Regions from separate parts of the Streptomyces sp. NPDC003011 genome, predicted to be linked through region 1. Evidence: predicted binding sites of a transcription regulator. Region 1 holds the regulator's gene; each other region holds the start of a gene.

Evidence for each region. Region 1 encodes HrcA, which represses chaperone genes, less so after heat shock. Its sites were predicted from a motif close to TTNGCACTCNGNNNNNCNGAGTGCNAA; they were not measured.
Region 2: groL (chaperonin GroEL) is a predicted target of HrcA. The motif match lies at 2,912-2,938, and genes of this name have one in related genera.
Region 3: groES (co-chaperone GroES) is a predicted target of HrcA. The motif match lies at 3,733-3,759, and genes of this name have one in related genera.

The regions. Positions count from the first base shown of each region.
Region 1 covers NZ_JBSFTY010000036.1:61,801-67,405, reverse strand. Annotated here, with positions in the region: gene dnaJ (molecular chaperone DnaJ) at 1-980, opposite strand, end outside; gene hrcA (heat-inducible transcriptional repressor HrcA) at 981-1,997, opposite strand; gene ACWD0J_RS19835 (MBL fold metallo-hydrolase) at 2,160-2,888, shown strand; gene ACWD0J_RS19830 (DUF3097 domain-containing protein) at 2,923-3,729, shown strand; gene hemW (radical SAM family heme chaperone HemW) at 3,862-5,094, opposite strand; gene ACWD0J_RS19820 (SpoIIE family protein phosphatase) at 5,126-5,605, opposite strand, start outside.
Region 2 covers NZ_JBSFTY010000001.1:225,200-230,804, reverse strand. Annotated here, with positions in the region: gene ACWD0J_RS01045 (glucosyl-3-phosphoglycerate synthase) at 1-31, opposite strand, end outside; SAM riboswitch class I at 218-376, shown strand; gene thrC (threonine synthase) at 395-1,690, shown strand; gene ACWD0J_RS01035 (ubiquitin-like small modifier protein 1) at 1,830-2,105, shown strand; gene ACWD0J_RS01030 (cold-shock protein) at 2,537-2,740, shown strand; gene groL (chaperonin GroEL) at 3,066-4,691, shown strand; gene ACWD0J_RS01020 (NADH:flavin oxidoreductase) at 4,923-5,605, shown strand, end outside.
Region 3 covers NZ_JBSFTY010000068.1:106-5,710, reverse strand. Annotated here, with positions in the region: gene ACWD0J_RS29720 (SDR family NAD(P)-dependent oxidoreductase) at 1-677, shown strand, start outside; gene ACWD0J_RS29715 (ester cyclase) at 755-1,444, shown strand; gene groL (chaperonin GroEL) at 1,529-3,154, opposite strand; gene groES (co-chaperone GroES) at 3,280-3,588, opposite strand; gene ACWD0J_RS29700 (polysaccharide deacetylase family protein) at 3,934-4,764, opposite strand; partial or broken gene ACWD0J_RS29695 (polysaccharide deacetylase family protein) at 4,761-5,546, opposite strand.

The sequences.
Region 1 (5,605 bases):
ACGATCAGGTCACCGCGTCCGCCGCCGCGCAGGTGCGTGACACCCCGGGCGTGCAGCGGGATCGACTGGCCGGACTGGGTGCCGGGCCGGATGTCGACCTCCTCCAGGCCGTCCAGCGTCTCCAGCGGGACCTTGGTGCCCAGGGACGCGGCGGTCATCGGGAGGGTGACCGTGCAGTGCAGGTCGTCGCCCCGGCGCTGGAACTGGGAGTGCGGCAGCTCGTGGATCTCGACGTACAGGTCACCGGCGGGACCGCCGCCGGGGCCGACCTCGCCCTCGCCCGCGAGCTGGATCCGGGTGCCGTTGTCGACACCGGCGGGGATCTTCACGGTCAGGGTGCGACGGGAGCGGATCCGGCCGTCCCCCGCGCACTCCGGGCACGGGGTCGGGACGACGGTCCCGAAGCCCTGGCACTGCGGGCACGGCCGCGAGGTCATGACCTGGCCGAGGAAGGACCGGGTGACCTGGGAGACCTCACCGCGGCCGCGGCACATGTCACACGTCTGCGCCGAGGTGCCCGGCGCCGCGCCCTCGCCGCTGCACGTGGTGCAGACGACGGCCGTGTCGACCTGGATGTCCTTGGTCGTGCCGAAGGCCGCCTCCTCCAGGTCGATCTCCAGCCGGATCATCGCGTCCTGGCCGCGCCGGGTGCGCGAACGCGGGCCCCGCTGGGACGCCGTGCCGAAGAACGCGTCCATGATGTCGGAGAAGTTGCCGAAGCCGCCCGCTCCGAAGCCGCCCGCGCCACCGGCGCCGCCGGCCTGCGAGAGCGGGTCGCCGCCGAGGTCGTAGACCTGCTTCTTCTGCGGGTCCGACAGCACCTCGTAGGCGGCGTTGATCTCCTTGAACCGCTCCTGGGTCTTCGGATCGGGGTTGACGTCCGGATGCAGCTCGCGTGCGAGCCGCCGGAAGGCCTTCTTGATCTCATCCTGCGACGCGTCGCGGCGCACGCCGAGAACGGCGTAATAGTCCGTGGCCACTTACGACTCCGCCAGGATCTGTCCGACGTACCGTGCCACTGCGCGTACCGCTCCCATCGTTCCCGGGTAATCCATGCGGGTCGGTCCGACCACGCCGAGCTTGGCGACTGCCTCGTTGCCCGAACCGTAGCCGACCGACACCACGGAGGTGGAGTTGAGCCCCTCGTAGGCGTTCTCGTGCCCGATACGCACGGTCATGCCCGAATCCCCCGCCTCGCCAAGGAGCTTGAGGAGCACGACCTGCTCCTCCAGGGCCTCCAAGACGGGCCGGATGGTGAGGGGAAAGTCATGTCCGAAGCGGGTGAGATTGGCGGTCCCGCCGATCATCAGCCGCTCCTCGTTCTCCTCGACGAGCGTCTCCAGAAGGGTGGAGAGCACTGTCGTGACCGTACCGCGGTCCTCCAGGTCGAAGGCTTCCGGCAGGTCTTCCACCAGACGCGGCACGTCGGTGAAGCGACGGCCCGCGACCCGGCTGTTGAGCCGCGCCCGCAGATCCGCGAGCGAGGGCTCGCCGAACGGCGCCGGGCAGTCGACCATCCGCTGCTCGACCCGGCCGGTGTCCGTGATCAGGACAAGCATCACGCGCGCGGGGGCGAGCGACAGCAGCTCGACATGGCGCACGGTCGAACGGGTCAGCGAGGGGTACTGCACGACGGCGACCTGCCGGGTGAGCTGCGCGAGCAGCCGCACGGTCCGGGCCACGACGTCGTCCAGGTCGACGGCGCCGTCGAGGAAGTTCTGGATGGCGCGCCGCTCGGGCGCGGTCATCGGCTTGACGCCGGCCAGCTTGTCGACGAACAGCCGGTACCCCTTGTCCGTGGGGATCCGCCCCGCGCTGGTGTGCGGCTGGGCGATGTACCCCTCGTCCTCCAGGGCCGCCATGTCGTTGCGGACCGTCGCCGGGGAGACGCCGAGGCTGTGCCGCTCGGTGAGCGCCTTGGACCCGACGGGCTCCTCGGTGCCGACGTAGTCCTGGACGATGGCGCGCAGTACCTGAAGTCTGCGTTCACTCAGCATCGCGCACACCTCCAGTGGTCGTCCCCTTGGCGCCTTGCCTGGCACTCGTCACATTCGAGTGCCAGCGTTCCCCGGCCCAGTGTACGGCCGTGAGGTACGCACGGGGCAAGGCCGGTCCTCGGGCGCCGTGCCCGGGCGGCCGGTCACCGCTAGCGTCGCGGTATGAGGGTGACTTGGGAAGAGCTGGGATGGGAGCGGGTGGCGGCCGGGGTCGGGCGGTGCCGGCTGCCGGGCTGGGACTGCACGGCGGGGCTGGTGGTCGGCGCGGGCACGGCCCTGCTGATCGACGCCGGGTCGAGCCTCGGGGAGGGCGCGCGGCTGCGGACGCGGGCGGAGCGGCTCGCCGGTCACCGTGTGACCCATCTCGCGCTCACCCACCCCCATTTCGACCACGTCTTCGGCGCCGCGGCCTGCGCGGGGGCGGAGGTGTTCGGCGCGGTGGGCATCGACACGGTGTTCGAGGGGCGGCACGCCCGCGAGGAGCTGCGCGCGGACGCCGTACGCAACGGCCTGGACGCCGCCCTGGCCGACGAGGCGGTCGACGCCCTGGTGGTGCCCCCGCACCGGGTCTCCGGCGAGTGGACCCTCGACCTGGGCGAGGGCCGGCAGGTCCTGCTGGCGAATGTGGGCCCCGGTCACACGGCCCACGACCTCGCGGTCCTCGTCCCCGGGTCTCCCGAGGTCGTCTTCTGCGGCGACCTGGTCGAGGAGTCCGGCGAGCCCCAGGCGGGCCCGGACGCCGTGCCGTCGCACTGGCCCGCCGCCCTCGACCGGCTGCTGGACCTGGGCGGCGAGGACGCGCTGTACGTGCCCGGTCACGGAGCGGTGGTGGACGCGCGGTTCGTGCGGGCGCAGCGGGACGCGCTGGCGGAGCGCTTCGGCGTGTCGTGAGGACTCGCCGACGGCTTCTCCTATCGTCGTGCGAATGCGCCAGTATTCTCCGGACCTGAACCCGCCGTGGAAGAAGCCCCAGCCCGTACCGGAGGTTCCGGCGGAGCCCGGCCTGGTGGTCGAGGAGGCGGGATCGGGTTTCTGCGGTGCGGTGATCCGCTGCGAGGCGGGCACGGTCACCCTGGAGGACCGCTTCGGCAAGCACCGGGTGTTCCCGATGGAGCCGCGCGGCTTCCTCCTGGAGGGCCGCGCGGTGACGCTGGTCCGCCCGCCGTCGACGGCCGCGGTACGCCCCTCCCGTACGGCCTCCGGTTCGGTGGCCGTCCCCGGCGCACGCGCGCGCGTGGCCCGCGCCGGGCGGATCTACGTGGAGGGGCGGCACGACGCCGAACTGGTCGAGAAGGTGTGGGGGGACGACCTGCGCGTCGAGGGCGTCGTCGTGGAGTACCTGGAGGGCGTCGACGACCTCCCGTCCGTCGTCGCCGACTTCGGCCCCGGCCCGGACGCCCGCCTCGGCGTCCTGGTGGACCACCTGGTGCCCGGCAGCAAGGAGTCCCGCATCGCCGCGTCGGTGACCAGCGAGCACGCGCTGGTCGTCGGCCACCCGTACATCGACATCTGGGAGGCGGTGAAGCCGTCGGCCCTCGGTATCGAGGCGTGGCCGCGGGTCCCGCGCGGCCAGGACTGGAAGAAGGGCGTGTGCCGCGCGCTGGGCTGGCCGGAGAACACCGGGGCGGTGTGGCAGGCGATCCTGAAGCGGGTCGGCTCGTACCGGGACCTGGAGCCGGAGCTGCTCGGCAGGGTCGAGGAACTGATCGACTTCGTGACGGCACCGGAGTGAGGGCCGGAGCGGTTTTCGCCCCACCGGCCCGGACAGGCTGAAATCAGCCCTCCGGCGCTTGAGGAGCGGGGTCCGGGGCGGAGCCCCCGGAAGGCCGGTAACGGGAAGGGGCGGCCGGGGGCGGGGAACCCCTCAGTCCACCAGATCCCGTACCACCGCGTCCGCGAGCAGCCGCCCCCGCAGCGTGAGCACCGCGCGCCCCTGCGCGTAGGGCCCCTCCTGGAGCAGTCCGTCGGAGAGCGCCCGCTCGGACGCCTTCAGGCCGGCCTCCCGCAGCAGCCCGAGCGGCACCCCCTCCCGCAACCGCAGCTCCAGCAGGATCCGCTCCACCCGCCGGTCCTCCGCCGACAGCACTTCCCGCCCGGCCCCCGGCGACCGCCCCGCCGCCAGCGCCCCGGCGTACGCCCCCGGATGCTTCACGTTCCACCAGCGCACGCCCCCGACGTGACTGTGGGCGCCCGGTCCCGCGCCCCACCAGTCGGCACCCCGCCAGTACAGCTCGTTGTGCAGGCAGCGGCCGGACGCGGACGTGGCCCAGTTGGACACCTCGTACCAGTCGTAGCCGGCCCCCGACAGCATCTCCTCGGCGATCAGATACCGGTCCGCGTGCACGTCGTCGTCGGTCATCGGCACCTCGCCCCGGCGGATCCGCCGCGCGAGCCCCGTGCCCTCCTCGACGATCAGCGCGTACGCCGAGACGTGGTCGGGACCGGCGCCGAGGGCCGCCTCCAGCGAGGCCCGCCAGTCGTCGTCGGACTCTCCGGGCGTGCCGTAGATCAGGTCCAGGTTCACGTGCGCGAAGCCGGCCGCGCGGGCCTCCGCGACGCACGCCTCCGGGCGCCCGGGGGTGTGCGTGCGGTCCAGGACCTTCAGCACATGCTGTTTCGCGCTCTGCATGCCGAAGGAGACCCGGTTGAAGCCGCCCTGCCGCAGCACGGCCAGATACGCCGGATCCACCGACTCCGGGTTCGCCTCCGTGGTGACCTCCGCGCCGGCCGCGAGGCCGAACTCGTCACGGATCGCGCCCAGCATCCGTACCAGGTCCGCCGCGCCCAGCAGCGTGGGCGTGCCGCCGCCGACGAAGACCGTGCGGACCTCGCGGGGGTCGTCGCCGAGGACCTTGCGGGCGAGGCGGATCTCGTCGATCAGGGTGTCCGCGTAGTTGTCGCGGGAGGCGAGGACACCGCCGGTGCCGCGCAGCTCGGTCGCCGTGTACGTGTTGAAGTCGCAGTAGCCGCAGCGGGTCGCGCAGTACGGGACGTGCAGGTAGAACCCGAGGGGACGGTCGGCCGCCCCGGCGAGCGCGGACGCGGGCAGGGCGCCGTCGTCGGGTACGGGCTCACCGTCGGGGAGTGCGGAAGGCATGTCCCCCATTGTCCCGCACCCGCGGGCGGGCCTACTCCGCCTGCAGGACCAGCAGCGCCAGGTCGTCCTGTGGCGGCCGTGCCCCGAACGCGTGCACCAGCCGCTTGATGCGCTCGGCGATCAGTTCCGCGTCGAGCCCCGCGCAGCCGGCCAGCGCCGCCGCGAGGCCGTCCTCGTCGTCGAACTGCCGGGAGCCGCTGCGCCGCTCGGTCACCCCGTCCGTCACGCACAGCAGGCTGTCGCCGGACCGCAGCTCGAAGGTCTCGCTGGTGTAGGTGGCGTCCTCGATGACCCCCAGGAGGGTCTGCGGGTGCGCCGCCGTACGGACCGCGCCGCCCGCCCCGAGGATCAGCGGCAGCGGATGCCCGGCGGAGGCGAGGGTGCAGCGCACGCCGCCGTCGAAGGGGACCAGTTCGCCGTAGAGGAGGGACAGGAAGCGGGTCTGCGGGCCGTCGCCGGGGCCCGCCGGCCGTCCGCCCGCGGAGACCAGCGCGCGGGCCGCCGCGTCCGC
Region 2 (5,605 bases), on a different contig from region 1:
TGCTCAGCCAGCGCTCGACTTCGTTCAGCACAGTGCGCGGCTCCTCTGCGTTCTCTCGGCGAGCTGTGATCCATGGTCTCTGGGGGGCCATGTGATCCATCTCGCGGTTCGGACGGCTCCCTCAACTGTCCTGGCCTTCGGTTACAGTCTTGAACAACGCTGATGACCATCGCATGTCGGGGTCGGCGTTCCGTTTCAACGATCAACAACTTCATACCGCTCATCCAGAGGGGCAGAGGGATACGGCCCGATGAAGCCCCGGCAACCCTCCAGCCGGTCTCGTAGCGATCACCGTCGATCGTTTCCGCGAGGCTCCCCGGCTCGGGAAGGTGCCAAATCCGTCTCACGGCGAGATGCGTCGTGAGGAAGATGAGGAGAAAGGGCCTCGCCTCACATGGCTGCGCAGACTGTTGCAAGCACCACGGACAGCATCACCGGCTCCCCTGTCGACCTCGGCCCCGCCGCCGCGCTGAGCTGCCGCGAGTGCGCTCACCGCGTCCCCCTCGGCCCGGTCTTCGCCTGCGAGGAGTGTTTCGGCCCGCTGGAGATCGCCTACGACTTCTCGGCCTACGACACCGAGGAACTCCGCAAGCGGATCGAAGCGGGACCCTCGAACATCTGGCGCTACGCCCCGCTGCTGCCCGTCCCGGCCGACGTGGCGACCAAGCCCAACATCAACCCCGGCTGGACCAAGCTCGTCAAGGCCGACAACCTCGCGCGCGAACTCGGCGTCACCGGCGGACTGTATGTGAAGGACGACTCCGGTAACCCGACGCACTCCTTCAAGGACCGGGTCGTCGCCCAGGCCATCGAGGCCGCCCGCGCCTTCGGCTTCACCACTCTCTCCTGCTCCTCCACGGGCAACCTGGCCGGTGCCGTCGGCGCCGCCGCCGCCCGGGCCGGCTTCCGCTCGTGCGTGTTCATCCCGCACGACCTGGAGCAGGGCAAGGTCGTCATGGCCGCCGTCTACGGCGGCGAGCTCGTCGGCATCGAGGGCAACTACGACGACGTGAACCGCTTCTGCTCCGAGCTGATCGGCGACCCGGCCGGCGAGGGCTGGGGCTTCGTCAACGTCAACCTGCGGCCGTACTACGCCGAGGGCTCCAAGACGCTGGCGTACGAGATCTGTGAGCAGCTCGGCTGGCGGCTGCCGGACCAGCTCGTCGTCCCCATCGCCTCCGGCTCCCAGCTCACGAAGATCGACAAGGGGCTCCAGGAGCTGATCACGCTCGGGCTGGTCGAGGACAAGCCGTACAAGATCTTCGGTGCGCAGGCCGAGGGCTGCTCGCCGGTGTCCGTCGCCTACAAGGCCGGGCACGACGTCGTCCGGCCGCAGAAGCCGGACACCATCGCCAAGTCGCTCGCCATCGGCAACCCGGCGGACGGCCCGTACGTGCTGGACATCGCGCGCCGGACCGGTGGCGCGGTGGAGGACGTGAACGACGAGCAGATCGTCGACGCGATCAAGCTGCTGGCGCGGACCGAGGGCATCTTCGCGGAGACCGCCGGCGGGGTGACGGTGGGTGTGACCCGGAAGCTGATCGAGAACGGGCTGCTGGATCCGACGCTGACGACGGTCGTGCTCAACACCGGTGACGGGCTCAAGACGCTGGACGCGGTGGCGGGGACGGGGCTGACGGCGACGATCCGTCCCAGCCTGGAGTCGTTCCGGGACGCCGGACTCGCGTAAGAAGGTTGCTGTTCGTCCGCGGGCCGGTGGGGGCTGGTCGCGCCCGCGCGGCGGTAGCCGCACATCAACACAGCCCCGCGCCCCTGAGGGCGAAGCCCCGCGCCCCTGAGGGCGATCCCCCTGACCGGAGGTCGAATCCATGAGCGTCACCGTCCGCATCCCCACCATCCTGCGCACCTACACCGGCGGCAAGGCCGAGGTCGCCGCCGACGGAGCCACCCTCGGCGAGGTCATCGCCGACCTGGAGAAGAACCACACGGGCATCGCCGCCCGTGTCCTGGACGACCAGGGCAAGCTGCGGCGGTTCGTCAACGTGTACGTGAACGACGACGACGTCCGCTTCGAGCAGGGCCTGGAGACGGCGACCCCGGACGGCGCCGGTGTCTCCATCATTCCGGCCGTCGCCGGCGGCTGATCATTACCTTCGGTAATGTCAGTTACCGAGCGTTCAACGAATTGCCCCCTCCGTAAGAGAAGCGGAGGGGGCAATTCAATGTGGTTGAGCGCGGTACAGTTGGGGAACGCGGTGCCGGACCCCCTGTCGGCGGCCTTTGATCACCGCCTTACGCCCGACAAGATGTAGCCAAAGTGTGTGCCTCTTTCGTGGCTTTTGTGCTCTTTGTGGGGCCCGACTTGCCCTGAATTCAGGCGAATTCTCGCCACATTCCGGATCGTGTGCGTCCGGAATTCTCGTCCGATTGACCTGTTGCAGACGGCAGTTGGGCAGATACATTCGGCCGCGGTCGACGCGTTCCGGCGCACGCCCCCAATCGTGTGGGGGGTGAGGTCTGACCCGGATCCACGAAGTGTGGATCTGTGCAAGGGCCAGTAATAGGGGAGTTAGGCATGGCTCAGGGCACCGTCAAGTGGTTCAACGCGGAGAAGGGGTACGGCTTCATCGCGGTCGACGGTGGTGCGGATGTTTTCGTCCACTACAGCGCCATCCAGATGGACGGGTACCGCACCCTTGAAGAGGGCCAGCGGGTCGAGTTCGAGATCTCGCAGGGCCAGAAGGGCCCGCAGGCCGACATGGTTCGCGTCTCTGCCTGAACGCGCGACCAACCGCAATCCGGTCTTCACCAGGAGGGCCCGTACCCGGGAGGGTACGGGCCCTTCGGCCTGTCCTGGAGGCGTCGGCGGAGTGCCTGCGGGCGGCTGATGCGGGTGCCCGATCCCCGAGAGGAGCTTGCACTCGCAGGGGGCGAGTGCTAATCATTGGCGTTAGCACTCTGACAGTGAGAGTGACAACGAAGGACCGGGTCGGTGAGGCCCGCAGGCCAGGTGGGGCAAGGAACCACGGGGCCGGCGAGCCGTCCGTCGCGGGCGCGGGCGCGGTCCGAAGGAATCACCCCCAGTCCTGGAGGGACCACTTCACATGGCCAAGATCATCGCGTTCGACGAGGAGGCGCGGCGCGGCCTCGAGCGCGGCATGAACCAGCTCGCGGACGCCGTCAAGGTGACGCTCGGCCCCAAGGGCCGCAACGTCGTCCTCGAGAAGAAGTGGGGCGCCCCCACGATCACCAACGATGGTGTCTCCATCGCCAAGGAGATCGAACTCGAGGACCCGTACGAGAAGATCGGCGCCGAGCTGGTCAAGGAAGTCGCCAAGAAGACGGACGACGTCGCCGGCGACGGTACGACCACGGCGACCGTTCTCGCCCAGGCCCTGGTCAAGGAGGGCCTGCGCAACGTAGCCGCCGGCGCCAACCCGATGGCCCTCAAGCGCGGTATCGAGAAGGCCGTCGAGGCCGTCTCCGCCGCCCTGCTCGACCAGGCCAAGGATGTCGAGACCAAGGAGCAGATCGCCTCCACGGCCTCCATCTCCGCCGCCGACACCCAGATCGGCGAGCTCATCGCCGAGGCGATGGACAAGGTCGGCAAGGAAGGCGTCATCACCGTCGAGGAGTCCCAGACCTTCGGTCTGGAGCTGGAGCTCACCGAGGGTATGCGCTTCGACAAGGGCTACATCTCGGCGTACTTCGCCACCGACATGGAGCGTATGGAGGCCGTCCTCGACGACCCGTACATCCTGATCGCCAACTCCAAGATCTCCTCGGTCAAGGACCTGCTCCCGCTGCTGGAGAAGGTCATGCAGTCGGGCAAGCCGCTGCTGATCATCGCCGAGGACGTCGAGGGCGAGGCCCTGTCGACCCTGGTCGTCAACAAGATCCGCGGCACCTTCAAGTCCGTCGCCGTCAAGGCCCCGGGCTTCGGTGACCGCCGCAAGGCGATGCTGAACGACATCGCCATCCTCACCGGCGGCGAGGTCATCTCCGAGGAGGTCGGCCTCAAGCTGGAGAACACCTCCATCGACCTCCTGGGCAAGGCCCGCAAGGTCGTCATCACCAAGGACGAGACCACCATCGTCGACGGTGCCGGCTCCTCCGAGCAGGTCCAGGGCCGGGTCAACCAGATCCGCGCCGAGATCGAGAACAGCGACTCCGACTACGACCGCGAGAAGCTCCAGGAGCGCCTGGCGAAGCTCGCGGGCGGCGTGGCCGTCATCAAGGCCGGTGCCGCCACCGAGGTCGAGCTCAAGGAGCGCAAGCACCGCATCGAGGACGCCGTTCGCAACGCGAAGGCGGCCGTCGAGGAGGGCATCGTCGCCGGTGGTGGCGTGGCCCTGCTCCAGGCCTCCGCGGTGTTCGAGAAGCTGGAGCTGACGGGTGACGAGGCGACCGGCGCCAACGCCGTGAAGCTCGCCCTGGAGGCCCCGCTCAAGCAGATCGCCGTCAACGGTGGTCTCGAGGGCGGCGTCGTCGTGGAGAAGGTCCGCAACCTGACCGTGGGCTGGGGTCTGAACGCCGCGACCGGCGAGTACGTCGACATGATCGCCGAGGGCATCATCGACCCGGCGAAGGTGACGCGCTCCGCGCTGCAGAACGCGGCCTCCATCGCCGCGCTGTTCCTCACCACCGAGGCCGTCATCGCCGACAAGCCGGAGAAGGCGGGCGCTGCCCCGGCCGGCGGCGGCATGCCGGGCGGTGACATGGACTTCTGATCGACCGGTTCCGGTTGATCGACCGTCCTGCGGTACCGAGGGCGGCACCCCTGAAGCAGGGGGTGCCGCCCTCGGGCGTGTCCGGGATCACAGCGGTCGGCGGGGCGCGGTGGAATGCCGGGCCGGGTGGGGCCGGTTGACCAGGGGAGGCAGTCGATGCGTATGCACATACCGTCAGGAATGTCCGGCTGCCGGATCCCCGAACCGACCTGACCCTCCGAGGAGCCCCACGTGACCGCCACTCCCGCCGCCTCCGCCTCCCGCGCGGCCGACGTCCTGGCCCGGCCCGTCTCCCTCAACGGCCTGACCCTCCCGAACCGCATCGTCATGGCGCCGATGACCCGCCAGTTCTCCCCGGGCGGCATCCCGGGCGCGGACGTGGCGTCGTACTACTCCCGCCGGGCCGCCGCGGGCGTCGGGCTGATCGTCACCGAGGGCACCTACGTCGGCCACGCGTCGGCCGGGCAGAGCGACGACGTCCCGCGCTTCCACGGCGAGGAGCAGCTCGCGGGCTGGGCGAAGGTCGCCGAGGAGGTGCACGCGGCGGGCGGCACGATCGTGCCGCAGCTGTGGCACATCGGCATGGTGCGCGAGCAGGGCCAGCCGCCCTTCCCGGACGCCCCCGCCGTCGGCCCCTCCGGTCTGCGCATCGGCGCGGACGAGCCGACCGGCAAGGCGATGACGCAGCGGGACCTGGACGACGTCATCGGCGCGTTCGCCCAGGCGGCGGCCGACGCCGAGCGGATCGGCTTCGACGGCGTGGAGCTGCACGGCGCCCACGGCTACCTCATCGACCAGTTCCTGTGGGCGGGCACCAACCGCCGCACGGACGCCTACGGCGGCGACCCGGTGGCCCGCGCGCGGTTCGCGCAGGAGATCGTGGCCGCGGTCCGCGAGCGCGTCTCGCCCGGCTT
Region 3 (5,605 bases), on a different contig from region 1:
GCGACACCAAGCGGCTGCGGGACCAGGCGACCGAACTGCACGACCGGCACGGCATCGAGGCGGAGGTGCTCACCGCCGACCTGGCGACGGACGACGGCATCGAGGCGGTGGCCGCCCGGCTCGGCGACCGCAGGAACCCCGTCGACCTGCTGATCAACAACGCGGGCTTCGGCAACAAGGGCCGCTATCTCGACGTCCCCATGGCCGACGAGCTGACCATGCTCAAGGTGCACTGCGAGGCGGTGCTGCGGCTGACGTCGGCGGCGGCCGGGGCGATGCGGGAGCGGGGGCGCGGCGGTGTCGTCAACGTCGCCTCGGTGGCCGCCTTCCTGCCGCGCGGGACGTACGGGGCGTCGAAGGCCTGGGTCGTGCAGTTCACGCAGGGCGCGGCGAAGGACCTGGCGGGCAGTGGTGTGCGGCTGATGGCGCTGTGCCCCGGGTTCGTGCGCACCGAGTTCCACCAGCGGGCCGGGATGGGCACGGACAACATCCCGGACTGGATGTGGCTGGACGCGGACAAGCTGGTGGCGGCGGCGCTGGCGGATCTGGCGCGCGGGAAGCCGGTGTCCATTCCGGATCCGCGGTACAAGGTGCTGATGGGGCTGGCGAAGGTCGCGCCGCGGTCGCTGCTCGGCGGGATCTCCTCGAAGACGGGCCGCAAGTACGGGCCCCGGTAGCGGGCGGGTGACGGCGCGTCTCCGGTGGGAGAATGGGTGGGACACGGACCGTGCCCAGGGGGGCCGGAGGCGGCGTCATGACGTTCGTACAGCTCATCGACTGCAGGACCAGCCGGTTCGACGAGATGAACCGGCTGATGGACACATGGGTCGAACAGACCAGAGGGAAACGGACCGCGACGCACGCGGTGGTCGGCAAGGACCGCTCGGACGCGTCGCACTTCGTCGAGATCGTGGAGTTCCCGTCGTACGAGGAGGCGATGCGGAACTCCGGGCTGCCGGAGACCGACCGGATCTTCCGGGACATGGTCGCCCTGTGCGACGCCGAGCCGACGTTCACCGACCTGGACGTGGTGCGGGACGAGCAGCTCGCCCCGGGCCTCGCGCGGGAGTTCTTCGAGCAGGCCGGGCGGGGTGCGCCGGGGCGGCTGTTCGAGCGGTTCTCCGACGACTACGTGGACCACGATCCCGCGCATCCCGCGGATCTGGGACTGCGCGGGGCGCAGGAGGAGTACGCGGGGTGGCGGCGGGCCTTCGACTTCGCCTTCCGCGTCGACGACCAGGTCGCCCAGGACGACCGGGTGTGCACCCGCTGGACCTGGACCGGCCGGCACCAGGGCGATTTCGTGGGGATCCCGGCCACCGGCCAGGAGGTCACCATGACCGGCACGACCTGGCACCGGTTCCGGGACGGGCTGATCTGCGAGGGCTGGTGGCAGTACGACCGGGCCGGGCTGATGGAACAGCTGGGGGTACTCGGGGAATGACCCGCGAAGGGGAAGGGCCCCGGTCCGGCACTCGTGTGCGGAACGGGGCCCTTTGTACGAGCGGGTCGCTCGGTGGGAGGTCGCTCAGTGGGAGTGGCCGTGGCTGTGGCCGCCGGCGGCCGGCTCCTCCTCTTCCTTCTTCTCGACGACCAGGGTCTCGGTCGTCAGGAGGAGGGAGGCGATGGAGGCGGCGTTCTCCAGGGCGGAGCGGGTGACCTTGACCGGGTCGATGACGCCGGCCTTGACCAGGTCGCCGTACTCGCCGGTGGCGGCGTTGAAGCCCTGGCCCTTGTCGAGCTCGGCGACCTTGGCGGTGATGACGTAACCCTCCAGGCCGGCGTTCTCGGCGATCCAGCGCAGCGGCTCGACGACCGCGCGGCGGACGACGGCGACACCGGTGGCCTCGTCGCCGGTCTTGTCGAGGTTGCCCTCCAGGACCTTGGCGGCGTGGACGAGCGCGGAGCCGCCACCGGAGACGATGCCCTCCTCGACCGCGGCGCGGGTCGCGGAGATGGCGTCCTCCAGACGGTGCTTCTTCTCCTTCAGCTCCACCTCGGTGGCGGCGCCGACCTTGATCACGCACACGCCGCCGGCCAGCTTCGCGAGGCGCTCCTGGAGCTTCTCGCGGTCCCAGTCGGAGTCCGTGCTCTCGATCTCGGCCTTGATCTGGGCGACGCGGCCCGTGACGTCCGCCGAGTCGCCGGCGCCGTCGACGACGGTGGTGTCGTCCTTGGTGACCGTGACGCGGCGGGCGGAGCCCAGCACGTCCAGGCCGACCTGGTCGAGCTTGAGGCCGACCTCCTCGGAGACGACCGTGGCGCCGGTGAGGACCGCCAGGTCCTGCAGCATCGCCTTGCGGCGGTCGCCGAAGCCGGGGGCCTTGACCGCGACCGCGTTGAAGGTGCCGCGGATCTTGTTCACGACCAGGGTCGACAGGGCCTCGCCCTCGACGTCCTCGGCGATGATCAGCAGCGGCTTGGAGGAGTTGGTCTGGATGACCTTCTCCAGCAGCGGCAGCAGGTCGCCGATCGAGGAGATCTTGCCCTGGTTGATCAGGATGTACGGCTCGTCGAGGACGGCCTCCATGCGCTCCTGGTCCGTCACGAAGTACGGCGACAGGTAGCCCTTGTCGAAGGCCATGCCCTCGGTGAAGTCCAGCTCCAGACCGAAGGTGTTGGACTCCTCGACGGTGATGACACCGTCCTTGCCGACCTTGTCCATCGCCTCGGCGATGAGCTCGCCGACCTGGCTGTCCTGGGCGGACAGACCGGCGACGGCGGCGATGTCGGACTTCTCGTCGATCGGCCGGGCGGTCGCGAGGAGTTCCTCGGACACGGCCCTGACCGCGGCGTCGATGCCCTTCTTCAGGGCGGCCGGGGAGGCACCCGCGGCGACGTTGCGCAGGCCCTCGCGCACCAGCGCCTGGGCGAGCACGGTGGCGGTGGTGGTGCCGTCACCCGCGATGTCGTTGGTCTTGGTCGCCACCTCCTTCACCAGCTGGGCGCCGAGGTTCTCGTACGGGTCGTCGAGCTCGACCTCGCGGGCGATGGTGACGCCGTCGTTGGTGATGGTGGGGGCGCCGAACTTCTTGTCGATGACGACGTTGCGGCCCTTGGGGCCGATCGTCACCTTGACCGTGTCGGCGAGCTTGTTGACGCCGCGCTCGAGGGCGCGACGGGCGTCCTCGTCGAACTTCAGGATCTTCGCCATGGGAGCGTGAGCCCTCTCGGAAATCTAGGTGAAATTGACCGCGCCCCCGGCGCCCGGCTCAGTAGTGATCGCGGGGGGCCAGGGGCGCAGCTCAAAGCAAGATGCTTCGCGAGGAAGCGGGTGAACTACTTCTCGATGATCGCGAGCACGTCGCGAGCCGAGAGGACGAGGTACTCCTCGCCGTTGTACTTCACCTCGGTGCCGCCGTACTTGCTGTACAGCACGATGTCGCCGGTCTTGACGTCGAGCGGAAGACGCTCGCCGTTCTCGAAACGGCCCGGGCCTACGGCCAGGACGACGCCCTCCTGGGGCTTCTCCTTCGCCGTGTCCGGGATGACCAGGCCAGAGGCGGTGGTCTGCTCGGCGTCGAGCGGCTGGACCACAATGCGGTCCTCGAGCGGCTTGATGGCAACCTTGGAGCTGGTGGTCGTCACGATCCGACCTCCCCCTTCGGAGATCACGGGGTTGACTGTCTGAGGTGGCGACCAGGTCGATCCGTCGTCGCGGGTGCCGGACCTGCCCGTCGCGTAGTTGGCACTCTCCCGGGGGGAGTGCCAGACCTGAGACTATGACCGCGGTTAGCACTCGGTCAAGCGGAGTGCCAATCACCCGCGGCGCGTCGGCGGGTTTTCCGGCCGGCGGCGTGAGTGCACAGGTGCCAGGCGTGCGGGTGGCCGTCGTACCGGGGACCGCCGCCCCGGGCCTCCGCTCCGGCCTGAACGGCCCTGTCCTCGGCGCCGGACGGGCCGGGATGGCCGCGGCCCGGCCGCGGCACACCCCTACAGGTAGTCCTCCAGCCGCCCCACCGTCAGCCCCCGCGCCTGGATCTCCCGCAGCAGTCCCCTCGTCCGGTCTCTCAGGGACGGGCCCGTCGGCTCCCTGGACGCCAGCGACACGATGTCGCCCGCGCGCAGCCGGTTCTCCCCCTCGGTGAAGGTCGGCTCGTCGCCCTCCATGGACGCCCGCCACAGGACGACCGCCGAGACACCGCAGTCGGCGGCGGCGCGCAGGGTCGTCGTGTCGTACGTGCCGTAGGGAGGGCGGAAGAGGCGGGGGCGGATGCCGAAACGGGACCTGAGTTTGTCCTGCTGGCCGCAGATCTCGGCGCGCTGGCCGGCGTAGGGCAGGCCGCGCAGGGCGGAGTGGTCGAGGGTGTGGTTCTGGATGCTCGCGCCGACCGCCTGGAGACGCGCGAAGTGCCCGTACCCCGGCCCGACGACACTGTCCGTGAGGAACATGCTGACCGGGAGCCGCAGTTCGCGGACCATCTCGACGAACCGCGGGTCCCGTTCGGCACCGTCGTCGTAGGTCAGGAAGACGACCGGGTCGGTGGTGGGCACCCGGTGCACCACGGGCGGCAGGCCCGGGCCCGCCGCCCGCGCGGCCGGGGACCGGGCGGGCGGCTTCGGGGCGGACGGCAGGGGGGCCGTCAGGCCCCAGCGGCGGTACGCGGGCTTCCCCGCCCCGTCCGGCGCGTGCGAGCCCGCCCGCTGGGCCGCCTTCCCGCCGAGCCGTTCGACGGGGCCGGCGGGATCGGCGGACCGGGCGCAGCCGGTCAGCAGGGCGGCGGCCACCAGCGTTCCCGCCAGCGGCCCCCGCAGCCGCCTCACAGGTAGTCCTCCAGGCGGGCCACGGCGTACCCCTCGGCCGTGATCTTGTTCAGGAAACGGCGGACCATGTCCGGCATCGTGCCGTTCCAGTCCTCGCGGCCCCGGAAGTGGCTGAGCACGATGTCGCCGGGGCGGATCTCCCGGTCCCACTCCCGGTACTCCCAGCGGTCGACGAAGACCTCCTCGTTCCACAGGGGGGCGTACCTGATGCCGCAGGCCTTCGCCGCGCGCAGCGTGTCCCGGTTGTAGTTGCCGAAGGGCGGGCGGAAGAGCGTGGGCCGCTTGCCGTAGCGCCTCTCGATCACGTTCTGCATGCCGCAGATCTCGCGCTTCTGGCGGGCGTAGGACAACCCCGGCAGGTAGGGGTGGCGGAGGGTGTGGTTGTTGAGCCCGACTCCCGCGTCCCGCATCTTCTCGAAGTAGCCGTAGTCCTCCTTGACCAGGTAGTCGCTGAGGAAGGCGGTGTACGGGATCTTGAGCTGGCTCATCATCCGCAGGAACGCCGGGTCCTTCTCGGCGCCGTCGTCGATGGTGAGGAAGACGACCTTGTGCCGGGTGGGGACCGTGGTGAAGACAGGCGGGAGGTTCGACTCCCGGTGGCCGTCGACCTCGAAGCCCTCGCGGGTGGTGATCCTGGGTTTCACCGCGGGGGGCGGCGGGGGCGTCAGCGGGACCTTCTTCAGGCCCCACCGCTGCGCCGCGGCCACCCTGGCCTGCTGCGCGGCGCGCGCCTTGGCCGCGCGCCCCTCCTTGGCGCCCTGCTGGCCGGGGGCGGGCGGTACGTCGGGGGCCGCCGACCGGCGCGTGCTCGACGACCGCGGTCACATCCTCACCAACAACC